One region of the Pantoea nemavictus genome, then DNA from elsewhere that is predicted to be linked to it. Evidence: predicted binding sites of a transcription regulator. Region 1 holds the regulator's gene; each other region holds the start of a gene.
What was found. The regulator PurR, encoded in region 1, represses purine synthesis genes. The targets are predictions, from matches to a motif close to CANGCAAACGTTTGCNTG.

Region 1 (7,912 bases):
CAATATTGAAATTGATCCTCATACTCAGGCAATTGTGGAAACGGTTGAGCGTGTGCTGGCACAGCGTGAAGTGGTGGCTCTGGCGCAGGCTGATAACGCAGAATAGCGGTGATAAAAAAGGCGCCGAGTGGCGCCTTGATTGACTTAATAACCTTTATTAACGCGCAACGCGTAATCCGCCATCCTTGCCACGACTAAAGACTACCTGCCACAGCTGTATATCACGCGCGCGAAACGCACCGGCGCAGGCATTGAGATAATAGTCGAACATCCGTTTGAAACGTTCGCCATAGTTCTCGGCTAACTGCGGCCATGCTGTCTGAAAACGTTCATACCAGGCCATTAACGTTGTATCGTAATCCGCGCCAAAATTATGCCAATCTTCCATAACAAAATGTGGCTCACTGGCATCGGCAATTTGCCGCACCGACGGCAGGCAACCATTCGGGAATATATATTTATCAATCCATGGATCGACGTTCATATCCGTGGTGAGGGCACCAATGGTGTGCAGCAAAAATATGCCGTCTGGCTTGAGATTGCGATCGGCAACATCAAAATAAGTGGCATAGTTTTTCGGCCCGACGTGTTCAAACATCCCGACGGAAACAATACGATCATATTGATTATTGAGGTCGCGATAATCCTGCAACAAGATAGTGACATCTAACCCTTCGCAGCGTTGTTGTGCCAGTTTTTGCTGCTCGGCGGATATAGTGACACCCTGCACGGTTACCCCGTAATGGCGTGCCGCATATTCTGCCAGACCACCCCAACCACAGCCGATATCCAACAATGTCATGCCTGGTTCAAGTTGCAACTTGCGACAAATCATATCCAGTTTTGCTTGCTGCGCGTTTTCCAGGGTGTCAGCCTCTTTCCAGTAGCCACATGAATATTGCATGTAGGGATCAAGCATCAATGTGAAGAGATCATTACCGAGATCGTAATGTTCTTTACCGACAATCCAGGCTCGTTTCTTTGACTGCAAATTAGTGAGACGCGCTGCTGCAATTCGCAACGTATCTTTAAAATGCCGTGGTAATTGTTTATCCAGATGGTGTTTTAATACGCGGTGGAAGAACATGTCGAGTTGTTCGCACTCCCACCAACCATCCATGTAACTTTCACCTAAACCGAGCGATCCTTCCTCAAGTACGCGTTTAAAAAAATCTGGATGCTTTACCTGAATATCCCAGGGACGAGTGCCATTAACTGCAATATCAGCGCGCTCTAGCAGTTCATTGACGATCCGAAACCAGTGGTTTTCTTCAAGGCTCACTTCTTCTATAACAGATGAACTCATAGCTTCTCCATCACCTTCCGATCTGAACCTGAGAAAAAGAATAGCCAATTTCCCAAGACCTGTGAGAGAACTCACGGAAAATCCGTGCGCCAGAAATCCGACGTTTTACAGAGGTATGAATTTGATGAGAAAACATTGACGCAACACTGGAGTATCGTGCAGACGCCATCCCGCGACAGAGTCGCTAAAGGTATTACATTTATATTATTGATTTATAGCAGAAATACGGACCCACAGAGTATATGCTCACGTGGGTCAATATTCAACGGATTATCGTTAGTTTGCTAACGATAATCGTTGCCTTACTGATTATCTTCGCAGGGACGGGAAGTGTGGGCAATATCACTTTGTGCGCTTATTGCGCGTTGGCAGATGAAGCCGACCCATGCCAAAACGACCGTTGCCACCATCACTAACGTGGTGTTGAACAGCGCCTTCTCCAGCCCGGCTGATACCAACAGGCTGGCGGCGAAGCATAAACCTAACTGGAAAAGATTCTGCAAACCCGCGGCTTTGCCGGTGGCGTGCGGGAAGGGCGCTAATGCGCTGGCGACAACAATCGGGTAGATGGCACCATTGGCCAACGCCATACCGCAGAAGGGCATTAGCAACACAAACAGCGGGGCTGATGGCATCAGGGCAATCACAAACAGGCTCAGGATGCTCAGGCTATACACCACCAGCAACCACGGCAGTAGTTGTGCCCCCTGATAACGATTTAACATCGCCCGGCAGCCAAAGCCACCGATAAGGAAAGCAATGGTTTGAGGGATGTAACTCAGGCCAATATCGCCCGGCGTTAAACCCGCAGCGGCGAGAATAAAGGGCGAACCTGTCAACCAGGCAAAGAAACTCGCTGAACAAGCGGAGTAAATTAATACATTGCCGCTGTAAACGCGGGTGCCCAGCAAGGTTAACCAGCCAGGTTGTTGGCCACTGGTGACTTTTTCGCGTTTCACTGTCGTTAACTGCAGGGTACCAATCAGTAATAGCAGCGCGATCAGCGTAAGCGCGATGAAAATACTGCGCCAGTGGAAATGGCTGATAAGCCACGCACCTAACAAAGGTGCCAGCGCTGGAGAGAGCGCAACCAGCGGCATAATGGTGGCAAAGACTTTGTTCGCTTTCGCTTTAGGATAATGGTCCACCACCAGCGCTTGCCAGCTCACGGCTGCGGCGCAAACGCCAATCGCCTGTACGAAGCGCAGCGCCAGCATCAGGCGCACGTCAGTAACCCACAGCATCCCCAAACAGCCGAGCGCGAAAATGGCCAGGCCGGCAAGAAGAATGGGCTTGCGACCGTAACGATCCGACAACGGCCCCCAAAAAACCTGCGCGCAAGCAAAGCCGCCGAGAAACAGGCTCAGGCTGGCGCTGATGGTGCCCGGCGCGCTAGCAAAATCACGCTGCATATCGCCAAAAGCAGGTAAATACATATCCGTGGCAAGAAAACCGAGCATACTGAGCACGGCAAGGTAAGGCATAAATGCTTTAGACGACAACATGTTGATTCTCTTTTGGGCAGGTTGAACGGCGGGGAGTGTAAAAGGATGCAGCGCGCTTTGTGAAACGCTAATATTTGCACAGTGCTGTTAAAATTTTTGAAGGCAAATTTATGTGGTCAGAATATGCACTTGAAGTGGTCGATGCCGTGGCGCGCACCGGTAGTTTTAGCGCAGCGGCGCAGGAGCTCCATCGCGTGCCCTCTGCTGTCAGCTATACGGTACGTCAGCTTGAAACCTGGCTGGCGGTGCCGCTGTTCGAACGTCAACATCGCGAGGTGGTAATGACGCCGGCCGGCGAACATTTTGTGCGGGAGGGGCGGTCTGTTATCAAAAAAATGCTGGCAACGCGCAGGCAGTGCCAGCAGCTGGCCAATGGCTGGCGCGGTGAGTTAAGCATAGCCGTTGACTGCATTGTAAAACCGCAGCGCACCCGACAACTGGTAAAGGATTTCTATCGTCATTTTCCAGATATGGAGTTGATCATCAGCTTTGAGGTGTTCAATGGCGTGTGGGATGCCCTGGCTGACGGACGTGTTGATGTGGCGATTGGTGCCACTCAGGCGATCCCGGTCGGCGGGCGCTTTGCTTTTCAGGATATGGGCGCGCTTAACTGGCGCTGCGTGGTGAGCCCCGATCATCCTTTGGTCAACAGTGAACTGCTGGATGATGAAACGCTGCGTGTGTGGCCATCCCTGGTGCTGGAAGACACCTCGCGTGCGCTGCCGCGTCGTATGACATGGACGCTGGATAATCAGCGGCGGCTGGTGGTGCCGGATTGGGAAGCCGGGCTGGAGTGCCTGCAGGCGGGATTGTGCGTCGGAATGGTGCCGGGTCATCTGGCGCGGCCGCTGCTGAATAATCACCGTTTGGTAGAATTGCCATTGCCGCAAGCCTTTCCGGATAGTCCGTGTTGCGTCAGCTGGGCTGAACAACGTGCGTCACCGGCACTGGAATGGTTACTGGTATATCTCGGGGATGCTGAAACGCTGAACCACGAATGGCTCAGCGAAGTCTCGGTTTAGCGGCGATAGTCGCGGAACGGGCCATCCGCCACTGAGCGACGCTCAATCAGCGTTGGCTGCACCTCAATGGTTTGCGGATCTTCGCGTTTACTGGTGATGCGATCCAATAGCATTTCCAGCGCTTTTTCACCCAGTTCGGCTTTCGGCTGGTGCACGGTCGTCAGGGCTGGAGTGAAATAGCGCGCGTTGCGCACGTTGTCGTAACCAATTACCGAGATATCCTGTGGCACACGTAAACCCATCTCATCGGCGGCACAAATCGCGCCCATGGCCATGATGTCGCCCCCGCAGAATACGGCGGTTGGCCGCTGTTTCTGGTTTAAAATCTGCTGCATCGCCTGGTAACCTGATTCAGGTTCAAAATCGCCCTGAACCACCCATTCTGAACGTACCGCAATGCCCGCCTCGTTCATCGCCTGCAGGAAACCCGCGTGACGTCCGCCGCCGGTGTTGCGCTCCATCTGGCCGGGAATCGCGCCAATGTCGCGATGACCGCGTTCAATCAGATAACGCCCCGCGAGATAGCCACCCTGAAACGCGTTGTCCTGCACTGTATCGGTAAAATCACCGCGTGAAGCGCCCCAATCCATCACCACCATCGGGATATTGCGGTTCTCTTCCAGCATTTGCAGCAGATCGTCCGGATACTCAGAACACATCACCAGCAAACCATCGACGCGTTTTTGCGCCATCATCGACAGATAAGCGCGCTGTTTCTGCAAATCGTTGTGCGCGTTGCCGAGAATCAGCGTATAGCCGCGATCGAAGCAGTGATTTTCTACCGCTTCAATAATTTCGGCAAAGTAGGGCGCTTCGCTCGACGTTGCCAGCAGGCCCAGAGTTTTGGTGTGATTCACTTTCAGACTACGCGCCACGGCACTTGGCGAGTAATGCAATTCTTTGATCGCTTCCCATACGGCGTTACGCGTCTCTTCCGCAACGAAACGCGTTTTGTTGATGACATGCGAAACCGTGGTGGTTGAAACACCGGCGCGCTTCGCGACATCTTTAATTGTTGCCATGAAAATGGTACTCCTGGGATTATCGCAACTTACTGATAAGTATATTGTTAAACGTTTGCGTCTGCTAATGCTTTTACAGCCCAAAAAGCGGGCGAAATGGGGGTGTTTAGCAGGCGAAATCACTTCATCATGCTGTAAATACAGCAGGCGCGAAATCTGTTGCGCAACGAAAGGCGGCGATTCTAGCAAGCTAGCGCGGATAACACGAGATTTTTGCCCACTGCTGTGCGAAAATCGCTTTAACCCTAAAGATTGTGTGACTAAGGAGGCGTGATGAATACTGATTTGAAGCTGGCGCTAATGACGACGGTTGGCGCACTGTTAATGATTATCGCATTCAGCTTTACCGCGATCATGCATTAACAAAAAAGCCGGAGCTGTTAACAGCATCCGGCTTTTTTATTGGCGTTGCGCAACCGCTAGCGAATGGTTTTTGGCGTCATCATACGACGCGCGCCTACATAGTGTTTCTGCCAGTAATCCTCACCTAATGCGCTAATCTGAATATCTTTACCCGTGCGCGGTGACTGAATGAATTTGCCATTGCCGAGATAAACACCGACATGATCGGCGGTGCCGCGATTGTTGATGCGGAAGAACACCAGATCCCCTTTCTCCAGCATTTCACGCTTTATCGGTGCCGCATCGCGCAGGTGATACATTTCATTGGCGGTGCGCGGGAATTTGAACTTTACCAGGTCTTTATAGGCGTACCACACCAGGCCGCTGCAATCGAAGCCGGTGTGAGGTGAGGTACCGCCCCACTGATAGGGTTTGCCAAGCTGGCCCATTAATTTGGTCATCGCCGTCTCACGCGCTTTTTGATAGCGCTGACGATGTGCTTTGCTCATTTTGATGCCGGTAAGCGCTATGGCTTCATCATCAACTTCAATCGCAGATGACTTTTTCGCTAGGCGTTGATGACCGTATTTCTTACCGGAGAGTTTCAGCGAGGATTTTTTGCTGGTGGTTTTGTGCAGCGCGGTTTCTGTCGGTGTCTGTTTTTTGAGTTTGAATTTTTGGACGGCAGTCAGGCGCGATTTTTTAGTTGTGGTTTTCACCGGACGTCGTTTGCGGCGCTCGTCTTCACGTGCGCTCTTTTTCTCTGCTTTTAACGTACTGGCGTTAACGGGCGCATGCGGAGATGCAGCGGCCACATTAAAGAACAGTTGGGCTAAAGCCAGTATGAAAAGCGTAATCAGTAGACGCATAATCCGGTTACAGGTTAAGCAGGCTGAATGAAAACAGACTGCGGCAAAGTGAGAGAAATCTGATCAAGTGACCAGCGCCGAGGCAATTCTAATCCACTTTTTTTGCAAAAGGTAAGGCCTTTTTCCATTAATATGTTACCAGATTGATTCTGTAGCAAAAATGAGCTATTTCAGCTGCTTAACGCAGCGAAACTATTGCTAATTATTAATTTATTAATGCCAATTAATGATATGAAAATGTTATTTGTCATGCATGAACTTAACAAACATGGCGATTAACCCGCGCAAACACAAAATCCCGTTTTCAGTACGGGAGCGAAATCGCTACAATAAACAAACACGAAGTGAAGGATTAAGGAAGGCAATAATGAGTACTGTTGAAAAAATTCAGCGTCAGATCGCAGAAAACCCGATCTTGCTGTACATGAAAGGTTCTCCAAAGCTGCCAAGCTGCGGCTTCTCGGCGCAAGCGGTGCAGGCGCTGTCAGCCTGTGGCGAGCGTTTCGCGTACGTGGACATCCTGCAGAACCCCGATATCCGCGCTGAAATGCCAAAGTACGCTAACTGGCCGACCTTCCCGCAGTTATGGGTTGACGGTGAACTGGTTGGCGGCTGCGACATCATCGTTGAGATGTTCCAGCGCGGCGAACTTCAGCCGCTGCTGAAAGAGACCGCAGAGAAGTATAAAGAAGCGGAATAATGCAGAAGGCCGACAACGTTGTCGGCCTTTTCTTTCACTATTCAGCAGACGCGTCGTCTGCAGATTCCTCACTGAAGGCCAGCGGCCAGCCGCCGAGACGCTTCCAACGATTTACCAGCTCACAGAACAGCGTGGCCGTCTGTTCGGTGTCATACAGCGCCGAATGCGCTTGCGTACTGTCAAAATCCATCCCCGCCGCTTTACACGCCTTCGCCAACACCGTTTGTCCCAGCACTAAGCCGCTTAATGCCGCGGTATCAAAAGTGGCAAAAGGGTGGAACGGATTGCGCTTCAGGCTGGCACGTTCAGCAGCCGCCATGACGAAGTTGAGATCGAAGGTGGCATTGTGCGCCACGATAATCGCGCGATTGCAGCCGCTGTCTTTAGTGCCTTTGCGCACCATTTTAAAAATTGCATGCAGGGCTTCATATTCGCTGACCGCGCCGCGCAGCGGATTGGTCGGATCGATCCCAGTAAACGCCAGTGCCGCAGGATTAAGAATGGCACCTTCAAACGGTTCTACGTGGAAATGCAGCGTTTCATCACGATGTAACCAGCCGTCTTCGTCCATTTTTAGCGTTGTGGCGGCAATCTCTAGCAAGGCATCGGTTTGCGCGTTAAAACCGGCTGTTTCGACGTCGATCACGACAGGATAAAAACCACGGAAGCGTTGGTGGAGAGCGTTTAAAGCGTTCGATTCAGACATCAGGATCTCATGGCAATAAATAGGGCAGCGCGCATTATGGCAAAAATTGCAGGAGGGTGCAGCAGGAGAGGGAAGTCAGCCCGCAAATAAGCAGGCTGACAATCGGCATTAGTTGCCGAGGCCGTGACCGGCATGTTTGTTTTCGATCAGCTCAATTTTGTAGCCGTCTGGATCTTCAACAAAAGCAATAATAGTGGAACCCCCTTTCACCGGGCCCGCTTCACGCGTGACGTTGCCGCCCGCGCTGCGGATGCGCTCGCAGGTGTCCGCTACATTGTCCACGCCCAGCGCGATATGACCGTAAGCATTGCCGAGATCGTATTTGTCCACGCCCCAGTTGTAGGTCAGCTCAATTACCGCGCCTTCACTCTCTTCGGTGTAGCCCACGAAAGCCAGGGTGTATTTGTATTCGGTATTTTCGCTCTGACGCAGCACGCGCA
Region 2 (7,912 bases), 3.0 Mb from region 1:
ATGCTTGATAACGTTGCAAAGCAAGCGATTATCGGTGAGGTGGACGACAGGCTCCGTTTGGTGCGTCATTCAGTTTTTATGAGCTCTGCCGCGAAAAGCGGGGCAATCATAAACAGGCGAATGAGCCACGCAGAGAGTATAGCAAGTATCATGCCAACAAATAAATAGTGTTTATTATCAGAGGAATGCCAGATAGAAGGCGAAGACAGGAAGGAAAGCGGACCGGGCGGTCAGGGAAAAGTGTCGCTGATTAGCAACGGGTTTAGAGCGCTAACTTCCTTGCATTACAAATCAACGAGTTAAATGTCACCTTTTGACGACAGCATAAAGTCAGGATTGTCGCCTTTTTCCGACAGCTTGCATACTTGTGCGGTTTTTAGCCAGGTCGCCATTAATGGCGACCCTACAAAAAAATAAAGGCCGCGGTTAGGCGGCCTTGTAAGGTGCGCATTGATGCGCACCAGCATAACAACTCAAGATTAACGCTTAGCCCAACTGCTTACGCGCATTGCGGAAGATACGCATCCACGGGCTATCTTCGCCCCACTCTGCCGGATGCCACGAGTTGCTGACGGTACGGAACACGCGCTCTGGGTGCGGCATCATAATGGTGACGCGACCGCTTTCGTTAGTTACCGCAGTGATGCCGTTTGGTGAGCCATTCGGGTTCGCCGGATAGCTTTCCGTCACTTTGCCGAAGTTATCGACGAAGCGCAGCGCTACCAGACCTTTGCTCTCCAGCTGCGCCAGATGCGCACCGTCACGCACTTCAACAAAACCTTCGCCGTGCGATACTGCGATTGGCATATGCGATCCTGCCATGCCCTCCAGCAACAGCGATGGGCTCGCCGCCACTTCGACCAAGCTGAAACGCGCTTCGAAACGCTCGGACTGGTTACGCACAAAGCGTGGCCACAGTTCGCTGCCTGGAATCAATTCACGCAGGTTCGACATCATCTGGCAGCCGTTACACACGCCCAGCGCCAGCGTTTGTGGACGATGGAAGAAGTTCTCAAACTCATCACGTACGCGGCCGTTGAACAGGATCGATTTCGCCCAACCTTCACCCGCGCCCAGCACGTCACCGTATGAGAAGCCACCACACGCAACCAGTGCCTGGAACTCTTCCAGACCGCGACGACCGGCGAGCAGATCGCTCATGTGTACGTCAACTGCAGTAAAGCCAGCGCGATGGAAAGCAGCCGCCATCTCCACGTGGGAGTTCACACCCTGCTCACGCAGCACCGCCACACGCGGACGTGCGCCAGTGGCGATCATCGGTGCCGCCACATCCTCTTCTGGCTTGAAGGTCAGATGGACGTTCAGACCAGGATCGTTATCGTCTTTCTTCGCTTCATGCTCCTGATCGGCACAGGCTGGGTTATCACGCAGACGCTGCATCTGCCAGGTGGTTTCTGCCCACCAGGTACGCAGCGTGGTGCGGCTTTCGCTGTACACCGTACTGTCGCCAGAACGGATCACGAAGCGGTCGCCCGGCAGCGCTTTACCCATCACATGCACGTTAGCGCTCAGGCCGTGATCGGCGAAGACTTTCTCTACTGCCACGCGATCCGCTGCGTTGATTTGCAGCACCGCGCCCAGCTCTTCGGTGAACAGCGCTGCCAATGCATCACTGCCCAACGCGGCGATATCGGCTTCGATACCGCAGTGACCGGTAAAGGCCATCTCCGCCAGCGTGACCAACAGGCCGCCGTCAGAACGGTCGTGATAGGCCAGCAGTTTCTGCTCGGCCACCAGCGCCTGAATAGCGTTAAAGAAGCCCGCCAGCTGCGTAGCATCACGCACGTCGGCAGGCTTGTCACCGAGTTGACGATAAACCTGTGACAGCGCGGTAGCACCCAGCGTGTTAGCGCCGTTACCCAGATCCACCAGCAGCAGCAGGTTATCTTGATCGGCCTGCAGCTGCGGCGTAACGGTGCGACGTACATCCTCAACGCGCGCAAACGCGGTAATCACCAACGACAGCGGCGAGGTCATTTCACGCTGCTCGGTGCCTTGCTGCCAGCGGGTTTTCATCGACATCGAGTCTTTACCGACGGGAATCGTGATGCCCAGCGCCGGACACAGCTCTTCACCTACCGCTTTAACGGCGGCGTACAAACCAGCATCTTCGCCTGGGTGACCGGCGGCGGCCATCCAGTTCGCGGAGAGCTTGACGCGCTGCAGCGAACCAATTGAGGTCGCAGCGATATTGGTCAGCGCTTCACCCACCGCCAGGCGACCGGAAGCGGCGAAGTCGAGCAATGCGACTGGCGCGCGTTCGCCGAGAGAGAACGCTTCACCGTGATAGCTATCCAGGCTGGCCGTGGTGACGGCGCAGTTCGCGACCGGAATTTGCCACGGACCGACCATCTGATCGCGCGCGACCATGCCGGTTACGCTGCGATCGCCAATGGTGATCAGGAAGGTTTTTTCCGCCACGGTTGGCAAATGCAGCACACGATTCACCGCATCAGCAACGGTAATCCCGTCGCGCTGCAGGGCATCGCCTTTGGCTTGCTGGCTGGCAACATCACGTGTCATCTTCGGCGTTTTGCCCAGCAGCACGTCGAGCGGCATGTCGATTGGCTTATTGTCGAAATGGCTGTCGGCGAGGTTCAGATGCAGCTCTTCAGTCGCTTCACCAATCACCGCATAAGGCGCGCGTTCACGCTGGCACAACTCATCGAACAGCGCCAGTTTCTCAGGCGCCACCGCCAGCACATAACGTTCCTGTGATTCGTTACACCACACTTCCAGCGGACTCATGCCCGGCTCGTCGCTCAGGATGTCGCGCAGGTTAAAGTTACCGCCGCGGTTACCATCACTTACCAGCTCTGGCATCGCGTTCGAGAGACCGCCCGCGCCCACGTCATGGATAAACAGAATCGGGTTGGCTTCGCCCAGCTGCCAGCAGCGGTCGATCACTTCCTGGCAGCGACGTTCCATCTCTGGGTTGTCGCGCTGTACTGAAGCAAAGTCGAGATCGGCATCCGATTGGCCGGAAGCCATCGACGAAGCGGCACCGCCGCCCAGACCGATGTTCATCGCCGGGCCACCCAGCACGATCAGTTTGGCCCCCACCACAATCTCGCCTTTCTGCACGTGATCGGCACGAATGTTACCGATGCCGCCCGCCAGCATAATCGGCTTATGGTAGCCGCGCAGCTCCACACCATTGTGGCTGTTGACGCGCTCTTCATAGGTACGGAAGTAGCCATTCAGGGCAGGACGACCAAATTCGTTGTTGAATGCCGCGCCGCCCAGCGGGCCTTCGGTCATGATGTCTAAGGCGGTGACAATACGATCCGGCTTACCGAAATCCTCTTCCCACGGCTGTTCGAAGCCTGGAATGCGCAGGTTCGATACCGAGAAACCGACCAGACCGGCTTTTGGCTTCGCACCACGTCCGGTTGCGCCTTCATCACGAATTTCACCACCGGAACCGGTCGCAGCACCCGGCCATGGCGAAATAGCGGTTGGGTGGTTATGGGTTTCCACTTTCATCAGGATATGCGCTTCTTCCTGATGGAATTCATATTCGCCCTTCTGCGCATCTGCGTAGAAGCGGCCAACCTCGGAACCTTCCATCACTGCGGCGTTGTCTTTATACGCCGACAGCACGTGCTCAGGATTATGTTCAAAGGTGTTTTTGATCATTTTAAACAGCGACTTCGGCTGCTTTTCGCCGTCGATAATCCAGTCGGCGTTGAAGATTTTGTGACGACAGTGCTCAGAGTTTGCCTGCGCAAACATATAGAGCTCGATGTCGTTTGGATTACGCCCCAGCTTGGTAAAGGCATCAAGCAGGTAATCGATCTCATCATCGGCCAGCGCCAGGCCCAGCGTGGCATTGGCCTGCTCCAGCGCGCTGCGACCTGCGCCCAGCACGTCGATGCTTTTGAGCGGCTGCGGCTGATGATGGGCAAACAGCTGCTGCGCATCGCTGAGGTCAGCGAACACGGTTTCCATCATGCGGTCATGCAGCAGGCTGGCAAGTTGCTGCCACTGCGCTTCCGTCAGCTCAGGGGCCTGCACATAGAAAGCCATGCCGCGCTCAAGGCGTAACACCTGTGGCAGATCGCAGTTGTGCGCGATATCGGTGGCTTTCGAGGACCACGGAGAGATGGTGCCGGGACGCGGCGTTACCAGCAACAGACGCCCTTGTGGCGCATGTTCGGCGAGAGAAGGACCGTATTTCAGCAGACGTTGCAGGCGGGCGTGCTCATCCGCGCTGAGCGGTGCGCTGACATCGGCAAAATGGACGTACTCGGCGTAAATATCACTCACCGGAAGGTGAGCGTCCTGAAAGCGGGTCAGCAGTTTGTTTACACGAAATGCCGACAGAGCGGGCGAACCACGCAGAATTTCCATCATTAAAGATCTCTCGTCTTTGAAGTGCCGGGCGACGCTTCATTGGGCGCAACAGGGGAAAACGGGCGGTATTATAGAGAAACAGCACGGGATACGAAACCGTTTGCGCATAAATTCTGGCACCTGGCGTTTGGCTGAATTTTGCACAATTCTTGCTATAAAAGTTGCCCTGCCCCTTTTTGTTGCGCAAAATGCCCCTCGCTCTGGGAGTTAAAACAACATAAATACTGCCTTTAAAAGACAGAGGCCTGTGAGCCATTACGAGACAACTATTTGAAACGCCTAAAAATAAACTATCTGTTTATCGGTCTGATCACCGTGCTGCTTGCGCTAGCATTGTGGCCTTCAATCCCGTGGTACGGGGGTGGAACAGACGCGCTATCACAGATCAAATCACGCGGAGTGCTGCGCATCAGTACCGTTAACTCTCCGCTGACTTACTACACCATTAACAATGCACCAGCCGGTATGGATTACGAGCTGGCGAAGCGCTTCGCCGATTACCTTGGCGTAAAACTGGAAGTTGAGGTGCGTCCAAACCTCGGCGACCTGTTTGATGACCTGGATGACGGCAAGGCGGATTTGCTGGCTGCCGGCCTGATCTACAACAGCGAGCGCCTTGCGCACTACCAAAGTGGCCCGAGCTACTATTCGGTGTCGCAACAGCTGGTGTACCGCATTGATAAGCCACGGCCGAAAAATCTCGGCGATCTGAAAGGCCGCCTGATTGTGCAGTCCGGTTCGGCATATCTGTCAACTTTACGTTCCGCCAAAGCCGACAGCTATCCCGATCTCGACTGGGCGATCTCGACCGATCAAGGGCAGAAAGCGCTACTTGAAGCGGTTGCTGACGGCAAACTGGATTACACCGTGGGCGACTCAGTCACCATTGGCCTGCTACAGCGCATTCATCCGCAGCTGGCAGTAGCGTTTGATGTGACGGATGAAGAGCCGGTCACCTGGTATTTGCCGCGTAACGAGGACGACAGCCTGAACGCGGCAATGCTCGACTTCTACAGCCAGATGGGCGAGGAAGGCGCGATGGCGCGACTGGAAGAGAAGTATCTCGGCCACGTCGGCACCTTTGATTATGTGGATACCCGCACCTTCCTGCGCGCCATTGATAACACGCTACCGGACATCAAACCGCTGTTTGAGAAATATTCGGCCAGCATGGATTGGCGATTGCTGGCGGCGATCTCTTATCAGGAATCGCACTGGAATCCGCAGGCCACTTCGCCGACCGGCGTCCGAGGCATGATGATGTTGACGCGCAATACCGCTGACAGCCTTGAAGTCAACGATCGCCTCGATCCTGAACAGAGCATTCGCGGCGGCAGTGAATATCTCAAGCGCATGATGGAAAAGGTGCCGGAGACGATTCCTGAAGATGAGCGCATTTGGTTCGCGCTGGCGGCGTACAACATGGGCTACGCGCACATGTTGGATGTGCGCAAACTGACGGCGAAACAGGGCGGCAATCCTGATAGCTGGGCGGATGTGAAGCTGCGCCTGCCGATGCTGAGCCAGAAGCGCTACTACACGCAAACTACCTATGGTTACGCGCGCGGTCACGAAGCTTATAACTACGTCGAGAATATCCGTAAGTATCAGATAAGCCTGGTGGGCTATCTGCAGGAGCAGGAGAAGCGGTTAGCGCAGCAATCGGCGCTAGAAGCGGAGTTAGGTGCCGGCTACCCGGCGGTCGAACCGAAAATTGCCATGAATTAATCTGCGCGCTGCGCCTGACGCAGTGCCTTCTTCTGCTCGCGACGCATGCGGAAGAAGTCACTCAACATCCCAGCGCACTGTTCCGCCAGCACACCGCAATCAATCTGAATTTGATGATTCATGCCGGGATGGCCAATCACATCCAGCAGTGAACCGGCCGCGCCGGTTTTCTCATCTTTGGCGCCATACACTAACCGCGTGATGCGGCTGTGCACCATCGCGCCAGCGCACATCACGCAGGGTTCCAGCGTGACATACAGTGTGGTATCCAGCAGACGATAGTTTTCCAGCACTTTGCCACCCTGACGCAGCGCCATGATCTCAGCGTGCGCGGTGGGATCGTGCTGACCAATCGGTCGATTCCAGCCTTCGCCGATCACTTTATCGCCCTGCACCAGCACCGCACCGACCGGCACTTCGCCCTGCTCCCACGCGCGCTTAGCCAGTTCCAGCGCATAACGCATCCAATATTCATCAGTTTGTGGGTTCACCGGGCAACTCCTGCGGGCATCAAAAGGCGGCGCATTATAGCGATGCTGCTGCCGGAATCGAAGCGTTATTCCAGCTGTTGCAGCTCACCGCGCGGCGTGACGCGCCAGCGGTGCTGACAGAAGAACAGCAGCGGGTTGTCCTGCTTGCTGTCGCTGTAGCCGCTATACAGCTGCAGCGGCGTGCCGATTTTCTCCTCCAGCTGTGCCACCTTCTCATGGCCGAGGCAACGCATCGCCAACAGGCGGCCGCCGCGGCCCGGTTTCATCTGGCTGGCGATCAGCTGCACGCGCGGTAAGAAGGCGGAATCGAAATAGACTTTCTCCACCAGCGATTGCGGCGAACCGGTGATCAGCCAGACATCGGCATCACTGCTGCTGAGATAATCAGTGAGCCGCTGCTGCACCACCGGAAAGGCGGTAACGCGCTGGCGGAACCAGTCAGCGAATTCGGCTTCGCGCTGGCGTAGACGCGTTTCGCTATGGCCGAAGGTAATCGCCCATAGCAGCAAACTCATTGGCCAGCGCGCCGCGCGACCTTTGATCAGCATGCCGAGACCAATCACCGGTAACAGCGGCACCACCAGCAGCAGATTGATCGGCTGACGTCGCAGCAGATAGCGCATATAGGTGCCAAACATGTCTTGCTGATGCAGCGTGCCATCGAGATCGAAAAACACCACGCGTCGTTGCGTACCCTTTGTCAAACAGCACTCCTTCTCTATCCTTCGTGGTTTCTGCACTACAGTGTAGCCAGCTTCAGCGTTTGGGGCGAAAGCTGCTATTTTTAATTCCAATGACTACAATGCCAGCTGAATAGTTTATTCTCTGTGCCCGCGCGCTGTCATCTGGCGGCAATCGCCCGACATCCTGCGCGTAACCGCACTACGCTCTATCTGGAAAGATGAATTAAGGATCGAACAATGAGTTCATTGCTGCGCATTCGCCAACTTTATCCTCGACTGGCGCTAAATGAGCGTCGCCTGGCGGATTTTTTGCTGTCGCAGCCGGACCGTGCACGGCATCTGAGTTCACAAAAACTGGCTGAGGAGTCGGGTGTCAGCCAGTCCAGCGTGGTGAAATTTGCCCAGAAGCTGGGCTATAAAGGCTTCCCGGCGCTGAAGCTGGCGCTGAGCGAATCAATGGCCGATCGCGATGCTATTACCGTGCATAACCATATTCTTAGCGATGACCCACTCAAAGTGGTGGGTGAAAAGCTGCTGACGGAAAAGATCTCGGCGATCCGCGCCACGCTGGATATCAATAGCGAAGAGAAGCTGCTGCAAACCTTACAGCTGCTGAAAAATGCCAACCGTATT
Region 3 (7,912 bases), 3.2 Mb from region 1:
TGAGAGCCAGTAAAACCGAAGGCGGTTGCCGCTTCGATCTGTCCTCGAGGCACGGCGAGAAAGGCACCACGGAAGGTTTCGGTAAAGTAGGCGCCGTAGATAAAGCCAAGCGTAATGATACCGGCGACCATCGGGTCGATATCAAACTGGGCCAGTCCCAGCGCATCGGTGAGGGTATTCAGGGCGATCTGCAGACCGTAGAAGATCAGCAGCATCAATACTAAGTCGGGAACACCACGAATTAAGGTGGTGTAGCCTTCGAACAGCATCGCCAGCGGGCGATTGCGGGAGAGTTTGGCGCCCGCGCCAACCAGGCCGAGCACCACCGCCAGCAGCACCGAGCTGAGTGCCAGCTCCAGCGTCACAAGGGTGCCCTTGAGGATTACTTCGGAATAGCCATACAACATGAGTTCAATCCTGTCGTGAGGGTAAATTACAAACGCTGCCCAACTGACGGACAGTCCTAACCAGGAAATTTGAATCGCAGGATGGATGGCGGCAAGCGTATGAAGCCGGGCAGTTTACATAAGTAAGCGCCCGGAGTGAATACTTATGACCAACCTTGCTGCAACTCAAAGAACAGGGTCAGGAACAGAATTGTTAGTCGCCGTACACGTTAAAGTCGAAATACTTTTTCGCAATCTTGTCGTAAGTACCGTCTTTACGCATTTCGCCAAAGGCTTTATCGATCGCTGCCTTCAGATCCGCGTCATCTTTACGCAAGCCCATACCGGTACCGACGCCAAAGATTTTATCGTCTTTAACCGCTGGACCAGCAAATGCATATTTTGCGCCGACCGGCTGCTTGAGGAAGCCTTCGCTCGCTTGAACTTCATCCTGAAACGCGGCATCGATACGACCCGCATTCAGGTCCTGATATACCAGGTCCTGGTTAGCGTATGGCGTAACGGTGACGCCTTTCGGCTGCCAGTACTCTTTTGCATAAGTTTCCTGGGTGGTGCCCTGCAACAGACCGATGTTTTTGCCTTTCAGTGATTCAATGGTTGGCTGCAGCGTTGAGCCTTTCGGCGCCACTAAGCGAGCATTTGCCGCGTACAGTTTTTCAGAGAAGTTGATCTCTTCCTGACGCTTCTCGGTAATAGAGAGAGAAGAGATGATGGCGTCAATTTTCTTCGCCTTCAGCGAAGGAATCAGCGCATCGAAATCACTTTCTACATAAGTACATTTTGTCTTGATACGCTTACAAATTTCGTTGGCCAGATCGATATCAAAGCCAACCAGCTGGCCCTGCGCGTTCTTGGATTCGAATGGCGGATAAGTCGGGTCAGTTCCGATACGCAGCGACTGCGGCACAGCGGCGAAGACACTCGCGCTACTTGCCATTGCCAGCATCAGAGAAAGAGCCAAAACTCGCTTTTTCATAGGTAACCCTCAAGTGAAGTGCTTATTGTTATGTAGTGCGTGATGTGTTGGTTTGCGCAGTAAGATGTGCACGTTTCATGCCAGTTATGCGAATCGGCTAAACGCTGCACAGGCGCACTAAATACCGCGCCGATAAGCGGCGCAAGCACTTAGTTTGTGAGGGAAATATAACAGCGGTGTGAGGAAGAAAAAGCGACATTGTTAACTTTTGGTGCACAAGATGCACGAACAGTGATCGCGCCCCCGAATTTGCACACAGTCAGTGCATCACTGCACCATTATGCGCCGCTCCAGCGAGTGAAAAGATCTTCCGGCAGTTCGATATCAAACTGATCGAGTACGCGATTGACGGTTTGATCGACCAAATCGCCAATTGATTGGGGACGGTGATAAAACGCCGGTACCGGCGGCATAATTAGCGCACCGAGTTCAGCTGCCGTGGTCATCATGCGCAGATGCCCCAGATGCAGCGGCGTTTCGCGCACGCACAGCACCAGCTTACGCTGCTCTTTCAGCACCACATCCGCGGCGCGCGTCAGCAGGCTATCGCTGTAGCTATGCACAATACCGGAGAGCGTTTTCATCGAGCACGGTGCAATCGCCATGCCGAGGGTTTTGTAGGAGCCGGAGGAGATGCTGGCGGCAATATCGCGCACGTCGTGCACCACATCGGCCATCGCTTGCACCTCACGCAGGCTGAAATCGGTTTCCAGCGCCAAGGTTTGGCGTGCGGCGGGACTGATCACCAAATGGGTTTCCACTTCCGTCAGCGGTTGCAGTACCTGCAACATCCGCACGCCGTAAATTGCGCCGCTGGCGCCGGAAATGCCAATGATCAGTCGTTTCATAATTTAGCCTTGCTGGTTCAGATTGCGGCAATGATAGCGGCTCGCTGAACAAAAATACAAAAACAAACAGGGCGGGATTGCGCCCGCCCTGCTTTTCATTCTGCCACAACGGTGAGCTTAGCCTTCGTTGTGCAGTTCCAGACCTTCAACTTCTGTCTGACGTGCAATGGCTTTAGAGTCGTCATTACGCAGCGACTGCAGATACTCAAGGTACTGCTGGTCGACATCCTTGGTGACGTAAATGCCGTTGAATACCGAGCACTCGAACTGCGCGATATCCGGATTCTCTTCACGCACCGCTTCGATCAGATCGTTCAGGTCCTGGAAAATCAACGCATCGGCTTTAATCAGCTGACGAATCTCTTCCACTTCACGACCGTGCGCGATCAGCTCAGTAGCGCTAGGCATATCAATGCCGTACACGTTCGGGAAACGAATTTCCGGCGCTGCAGAAGCCAGGTAAACCCGCTTCGCACCCGCTTCACGCGCCATCTCGATAATTTGCTCCGAAGTGGTGCCACGGACGATGGAGTCATCCACCAACAGCACGTTTTTATCGCGGAACTCGGCACGGTTGGCATTCAGCTTGCGGCGAACCGCGCTGCGACGCAGCTGCTGGCCCGGCATGATAAAGGTGCGGCCAACATAGCGGTTTTTCACGAATCCCTGACGATAAGGTTTATCGAGGATGCGGGCGATTTCCAGCGCGATATCGGTTGAGGTTTCCGGAATCGGAATCACCACGTCGATATCCAGATCTTCCCACTCGCGGGCAATTTTATCACCCAGCTTGGTGCCCATACGCACACGGGCGCTGTACACCGAGATTTTGTCGAGGAATGAGTCCGGACGCGCAAAATAGACGTACTCGAACAGGCAAGGATTGGTTTTCGGGTTTTCCGCACACTGACGGGTAGAGAGTTGGCCCTGCTCGGTGATGTATACCGCTTCGCCCGGCGCTACGTCACGAATGAACTCGAAGCCCAGCGTGTCGAGCGCAACGCTTTCAGACGCAACCATGTATTCCGTGCGGCCGTCGGCAATGACGCGTTTGCCCAGCACCAGCGGACGAATACCGTTGGGATCGCGGAAAGCGACCATACCGTGGCCGATAATCATAGAAACGACCGCGTAAGCGCCGCGCACCTGCTGATGCACCGCCGCCACCGCAGCAAAAATGTTGTCAGCTTCCAGCGGATAGTGCTGAAAACGGTCCAGCTCCTGCGCAAAAATGTTCAGCAGGATTTCGGAATCAGAGGTGGTATTAACGTGACGGCGGCCCGTTTCGAACAGCTGTTTACGCAGTTCGTGCGCGTTGGTCAGGTTACCGTTATGCGCCAGGGTGATGCCATAAGGGGAGTTCACGTAGAAAGGTTGCGCTTCAGAGGCGCTGGAGCTGCCTGCCGTTGGGTAGCGCACATGACCAATCCCGATGTTGCCCTGTAAACGCTGCATGTGACGCGCTTCGAACACATCGCTTACCAGACCGTTGGCTTTACGCAAACGGAAGCAGTTAATAGCATCGATGGTACAAATGCCGGCGGCATCCTGCCCGCGGTGCTGAAGCACCGTTAACGCGTCATAGATTGACTGGTTTACTGGCATAAAACCGGTGATACCAACAATACCGCACATATTGTCATTTCCTCATTAGCCGCACTCCCGATGGTGTCACCGGGGTAAAAAACTCGACGTGCTTTTCAGGTAATCGAAAAACCACCTGATGATGTAACTGAACTCGGGAATAAGTTGCGACTGTTGCCAGTCGGGGCTTTTGGAAAAGCCGGTGAATGTATCGAGGAAGAACAGCATAGCAGACACGATCAGTACGCCACGCAACGCCCCAAAACAGACCCCCAACACCCTGTCGGTTCCTGACAAGCCGGTTTTTTCAACCAGCGAGCCGATCACATAGTTCACGATGGCACCCACAATCAGAGTGGCAACAAATAACACCGCGATGGCGATGCCGTTGCGAACCAGTTCGTCGTCAAAACCTGTAAACCAGACTGCAAGGTAGGCGTAATAATGACTGGCGACAAAAAACGCACATCCCCAGGTAACGAGAGATAAGGCTTCCCGGACAAACCCACGAATCAGGCTGACCAGAGCCGAAAAACCAACTACCGCAATAATGACGTAATCAATCCAGATCATGAACTCTTCCAGCCCAGTGCTATTGCACCCCTGCATCCAGTTCGGGGCGCATTCTAACAGAAAAAGAAAACGTTTGCGTAGGGTTTTCCGGTTCTGTTTCCGTAAAAAGGGCGATGAAAAAAACTTTCCTCGCCCTGTGTATTACCAGCGATTTAATCCACTGATATTCAATGATTTTATGGCCGCGCTTCGCTACAAAAGTTTTATAAAGCCGCGCCTTTTTCTGCCATCGGCGCGGCTTATCAACGCTTTATCGCGCGCTATACGGTTTCACCACACCACCGAGGCCGGAGATGCTTTGCAGCTCACTCAATGAACCTTGTAGCTTGGCCTTATTCGCATCCGGACCGACATAAATGCGAGTGATTTGCCCCTGCACCGGCGTTGACGGCACGGTAAAGGCGCGATAGCCCGAGAGACGCAGTTGCGCGACAATTTCACTCACTTTCGCCGCGTTCTTCAGGGCACCGAGCTGTACCACAAACGCCTGACCGGCTGGCGCTGCGGGCTCACTTTGCTTCGGTGTTTCTACCGGTTTTGGCTGCTCAACCGGCTTCGGCTGTTCGACTGGCTTCGGCTTCGGCTGTTCCACCGGTTTCGGCTTCGGCTGTTCCACCGGTTTCGGTTTCGGCTGCTCAACCGGTTTTGGCTTCGGCTGTTCCACCGGTTTCGGCTGCACCTGTTGATGCACCGGCGGCGGCGTGACGACGCTGGGCTCGCTGTTCTGCGTCGGCTGTGCGCTCCCGTTGGTGGCGGTTTTACCGCTCTCCGGGTTCTGCGCCGCGCCAGCCCCTTCCGGTGGCTGCGAAGGCAGCGGTTGCGTCACCGGCGGCACCATTTCGCTATCCTGCTGATCGTCCGGTTTTGGCACCAGCGGGATGGCGGCGAACTCCTCTTTATAATGCTTTTTCTGGCCGTCCAGCAGGCCCGGCAAAACGATGACGCCAATCGCCACCAGAATAACCGTGCCGACTAAGCGATTTTGAAACTTACTTGCCACTGCCGTTCTCCGCTGCCATCGATTCCATAACCTGCGCTACGGTGTGGAAAGAACCACACACCAGAATCACATCTTCGGGACGCGCCTGCTGACGCGCTGCCTGCCACGCCGCCTCAACGTTGCGGTAAGCAATGCCGCTTTCCAGATGAGCCAACAGTTCGTCGGCCGAGGCACCTCGCGGCCCTTCGAGCGGCGCGCAGTACCAGCAATCCACCTGAGGTGCCAACGCGGCCAGCGTACCGGCAATATCCTTATCATGCAGCATGCCTACCACCGCATGCACCTGACCACTTAACGGCTCAGCGGCCAGACGTGAAGCCAGATAATAAGCAGCATGAGGATTGTGTGCCACATCCAGAATCACGCGCGGCGCTTCGCTCACCGTTTGGAAACGCCCTGGCAGAATCGCCAGCGGCAGATGCTGACGGATAATCGCTTCGCTGACCTTCAAGCCCGATGCACGTAACGCGACAAGTGCGGTTGCGGCATTGGGCAGAGGTACCTGCGGTAACGGTAAATCGCGCAGTTCACCCTTTGCATCCTGCAACATCCAGCTATTGCCGGTTTGCTGCCACTGCCAGTCGAGATTGCGCTGCAGCAGCAATGCGCCCTTCTCGGCCGCGACATCCGCAATAGTGCCCGGCATATCACCTTCACCGACTATCGCCGGTTTGCCTGCACGGAACACGCCGGCTTTTTCACGACCGATGCTTTCGCGATCCGAACCCAGCCAATCGGTGTGATCCAGCGCGATGCTGGTGATCACCGAAACATCGGCATCGACAATGTTGGTGGCATCAAGACGTCCGCCAAGGCCAACTTCGAGAATCACCACATCGAGATTCGCCGCGCGGAACAGATTGAAAGCCGACAACGTGCCGAACTCAAAATAAGTGAGAGAAATGTCACCGCGCCCGGCTTCAATCGCGGCAAAACTGGCGCTGTGCTGCGCTTCATCCAGTTCTGCGCCCTGCACACGTACGCGTTCGGTGTAACGCACCAGATGCGGCGAGCTGTAGACGCCCACGCGATAACCGGCAGCGATTAGCAGCGTTTCCAGGGTGCGACAGGTGGTGCCTTTGCCGTTAGTACCGGCAACGGTGAAGACAAACGGAGCAGGTTTGAGCAGGTCGAGGCGTTCAGCAACGCGTTGAATACGATCCAGACCGAGTTCAATGGCCTGCGAGTGCAGATGCTCAAGATAATGAAGCCACGTGGCCAAAGGCGACGTGGCTTGAGGAAGAGAATTATCCATGTGTCCCGTTCTTAATTAATACACATCATCCTTCAAGCTGCAGCGGCGTTGGCTGCGTTCATCCACCCCGGTCACTTACTGATGTAAGCTCCCGGGGATGTATTCACTTGCCGCCTTGCTGCAGCTCGAATGATTTCGTGTAGACGGTGCATTGGAGGAAAGAAACATCGCTGCACCTTTCCGCTGCCTGTCAGGCTTCGTTGCTCTCCGGCTCAGCCACATCAGGCTGATTACCATCCTGCAGCGGCGCTGGCAGGTTCATCATTTTCGCCAGCAGACTTGCCAGCTTAAAGCGCATTTCCGGACGACGGATGATCATGTCGATCGCGCCTTTCTCAATCAGGAACTCACTGCGCTGGAAGCCCGGCGGCAGCTTTTCGCGCACGGTCTGCTCGATAACGCGTGGACCGGCAAAGCCAATCAGCGCTTTCGGTTCCGCCACGTTGAGATCGCCTAGCATCGCGAAGCTGGCAGAAACGCCGCCCATCGTTGGGTCGGTCAGCACGGAGATGTACGGCAAGCCGCGCTCCTGCATTTTCGCCAGTGCAGCACTGGTTTTCGCCATCTGCATCAGCGACTGCAGTGCTTCCTGCATACGTGCACCGCCTGACGCGGAGAAGCAGATCAGTGGGCAGTTGTCTTCCAACGCCTGCTCAACGCCACGCACAAAGCGCGCACCCACTACGGAACCCATTGAGCCGCCCATAAAGGAGAACTCAAACGCGACCGCGACAATCGGCATACCGTGCAGCGTGCCTTTCATCGCCACCAGCGCATCTTTCTCGCCAGTGTCTTTTTGCGCGGCAACCAAACGGTCTTTGTACTTCTTGGAATCGCGGAACTTCAGCAGATCCTTCGGTTCCAGCTCGCTACCCAGCTCAACCAGCGAACCTTCATCCAGCATGCTATGCAGACGCTCACGGGCGTGCATGCGCATGTGATGGTCGCACTTCGGGCAGACCTCGAGGTTACGCTCCAGCTCGGCGCGGTACAGCACCTGCCCACAGCTATCGCACTTGGTCCACACCCCTTCCGGGATGCTGGCTTTGCGCGTTGGCGTGGCAGTGCTTTTATTCAGTATGCGTTCAATCCAGCTCATTGATGACCTTTCTATTTAATGCTGACCTGGTCCAGTCTTCTCATTGCTGCTGAAATCACCTTCAGCAGGCCGTAAATGTCGCTCATTAAACCACAACCCGTTCACGCTGTGGATAAAAATCTGGTAACGAGCTTACTGTGACTTCTGCTGGCGGCGATGACGCCACACTT

Region 2: a site for PurR is predicted at 4,467-4,484, ahead of purL (phosphoribosylformylglycinamidine synthase). Genes of this name have one in related genera too.
Region 3: a site for PurR is predicted at 4,451-4,468, ahead of cvpA (colicin V production protein). Genes of this name have one in related genera too.

Annotation. Positions count from the first base shown of each region.
Region 1 is NZ_JBBGZW010000001.1:3,964,292-3,972,203, forward strand. Features, by position in the region: gene WH298_RS18305 (riboflavin synthase subunit alpha) at 1-106, shown strand, start outside; gene cfa (cyclopropane fatty acyl phospholipid synthase) at 158-1,306, opposite strand; gene punC (purine nucleoside transporter PunC) at 1,609-2,811, opposite strand; gene punR (DNA-binding transcriptional activator PunR) at 2,922-3,833, shown strand; gene purR (HTH-type transcriptional repressor PurR) at 3,830-4,855, opposite strand; gene cydH (cytochrome bd-I oxidase subunit CydH) at 5,129-5,218, shown strand; gene WH298_RS18335 (C40 family peptidase) at 5,275-6,066, opposite strand; gene WH298_RS18340 (Grx4 family monothiol glutaredoxin) at 6,431-6,766, shown strand; gene rnt (ribonuclease T) at 6,804-7,472, opposite strand; gene gloA (lactoylglutathione lyase) at 7,581-7,912, opposite strand, start outside.
Region 2 is NZ_JBBGZW010000001.1:930,331-938,242, forward strand. Features, by position in the region: gene WH298_RS04290 (hypothetical protein) at 300-467, opposite strand; gene purL (phosphoribosylformylglycinamidine synthase) at 487-4,377, opposite strand; gene mltF (membrane-bound lytic murein transglycosylase MltF) at 4,648-6,105, shown strand; gene tadA (tRNA adenosine(34) deaminase TadA) at 6,102-6,596, opposite strand; gene yfhb (phosphatidylglycerophosphatase C) at 6,662-7,300, opposite strand; gene WH298_RS04315 (MurR/RpiR family transcriptional regulator) at 7,517-7,912, shown strand, end outside.
Region 3 is NZ_JBBGZW010000001.1:717,164-725,075, forward strand. Features, by position in the region: gene WH298_RS03275 (histidine ABC transporter permease HisQ) at 1-407, opposite strand, end outside; gene argT (lysine/arginine/ornithine ABC transporter substrate-binding protein ArgT) at 601-1,383, opposite strand; gene WH298_RS03285 (UbiX family flavin prenyltransferase) at 1,662-2,231, opposite strand; gene purF (amidophosphoribosyltransferase) at 2,349-3,866, opposite strand; gene cvpA (colicin V production protein) at 3,903-4,388, opposite strand; gene dedD (cell division protein DedD) at 4,639-5,388, opposite strand; gene folC (bifunctional tetrahydrofolate synthase/dihydrofolate synthase) at 5,378-6,643, opposite strand; gene accD (acetyl-CoA carboxylase, carboxyltransferase subunit beta) at 6,834-7,742, opposite strand; gene WH298_RS03315 (DedA family protein) at 7,875-7,912, opposite strand, start outside.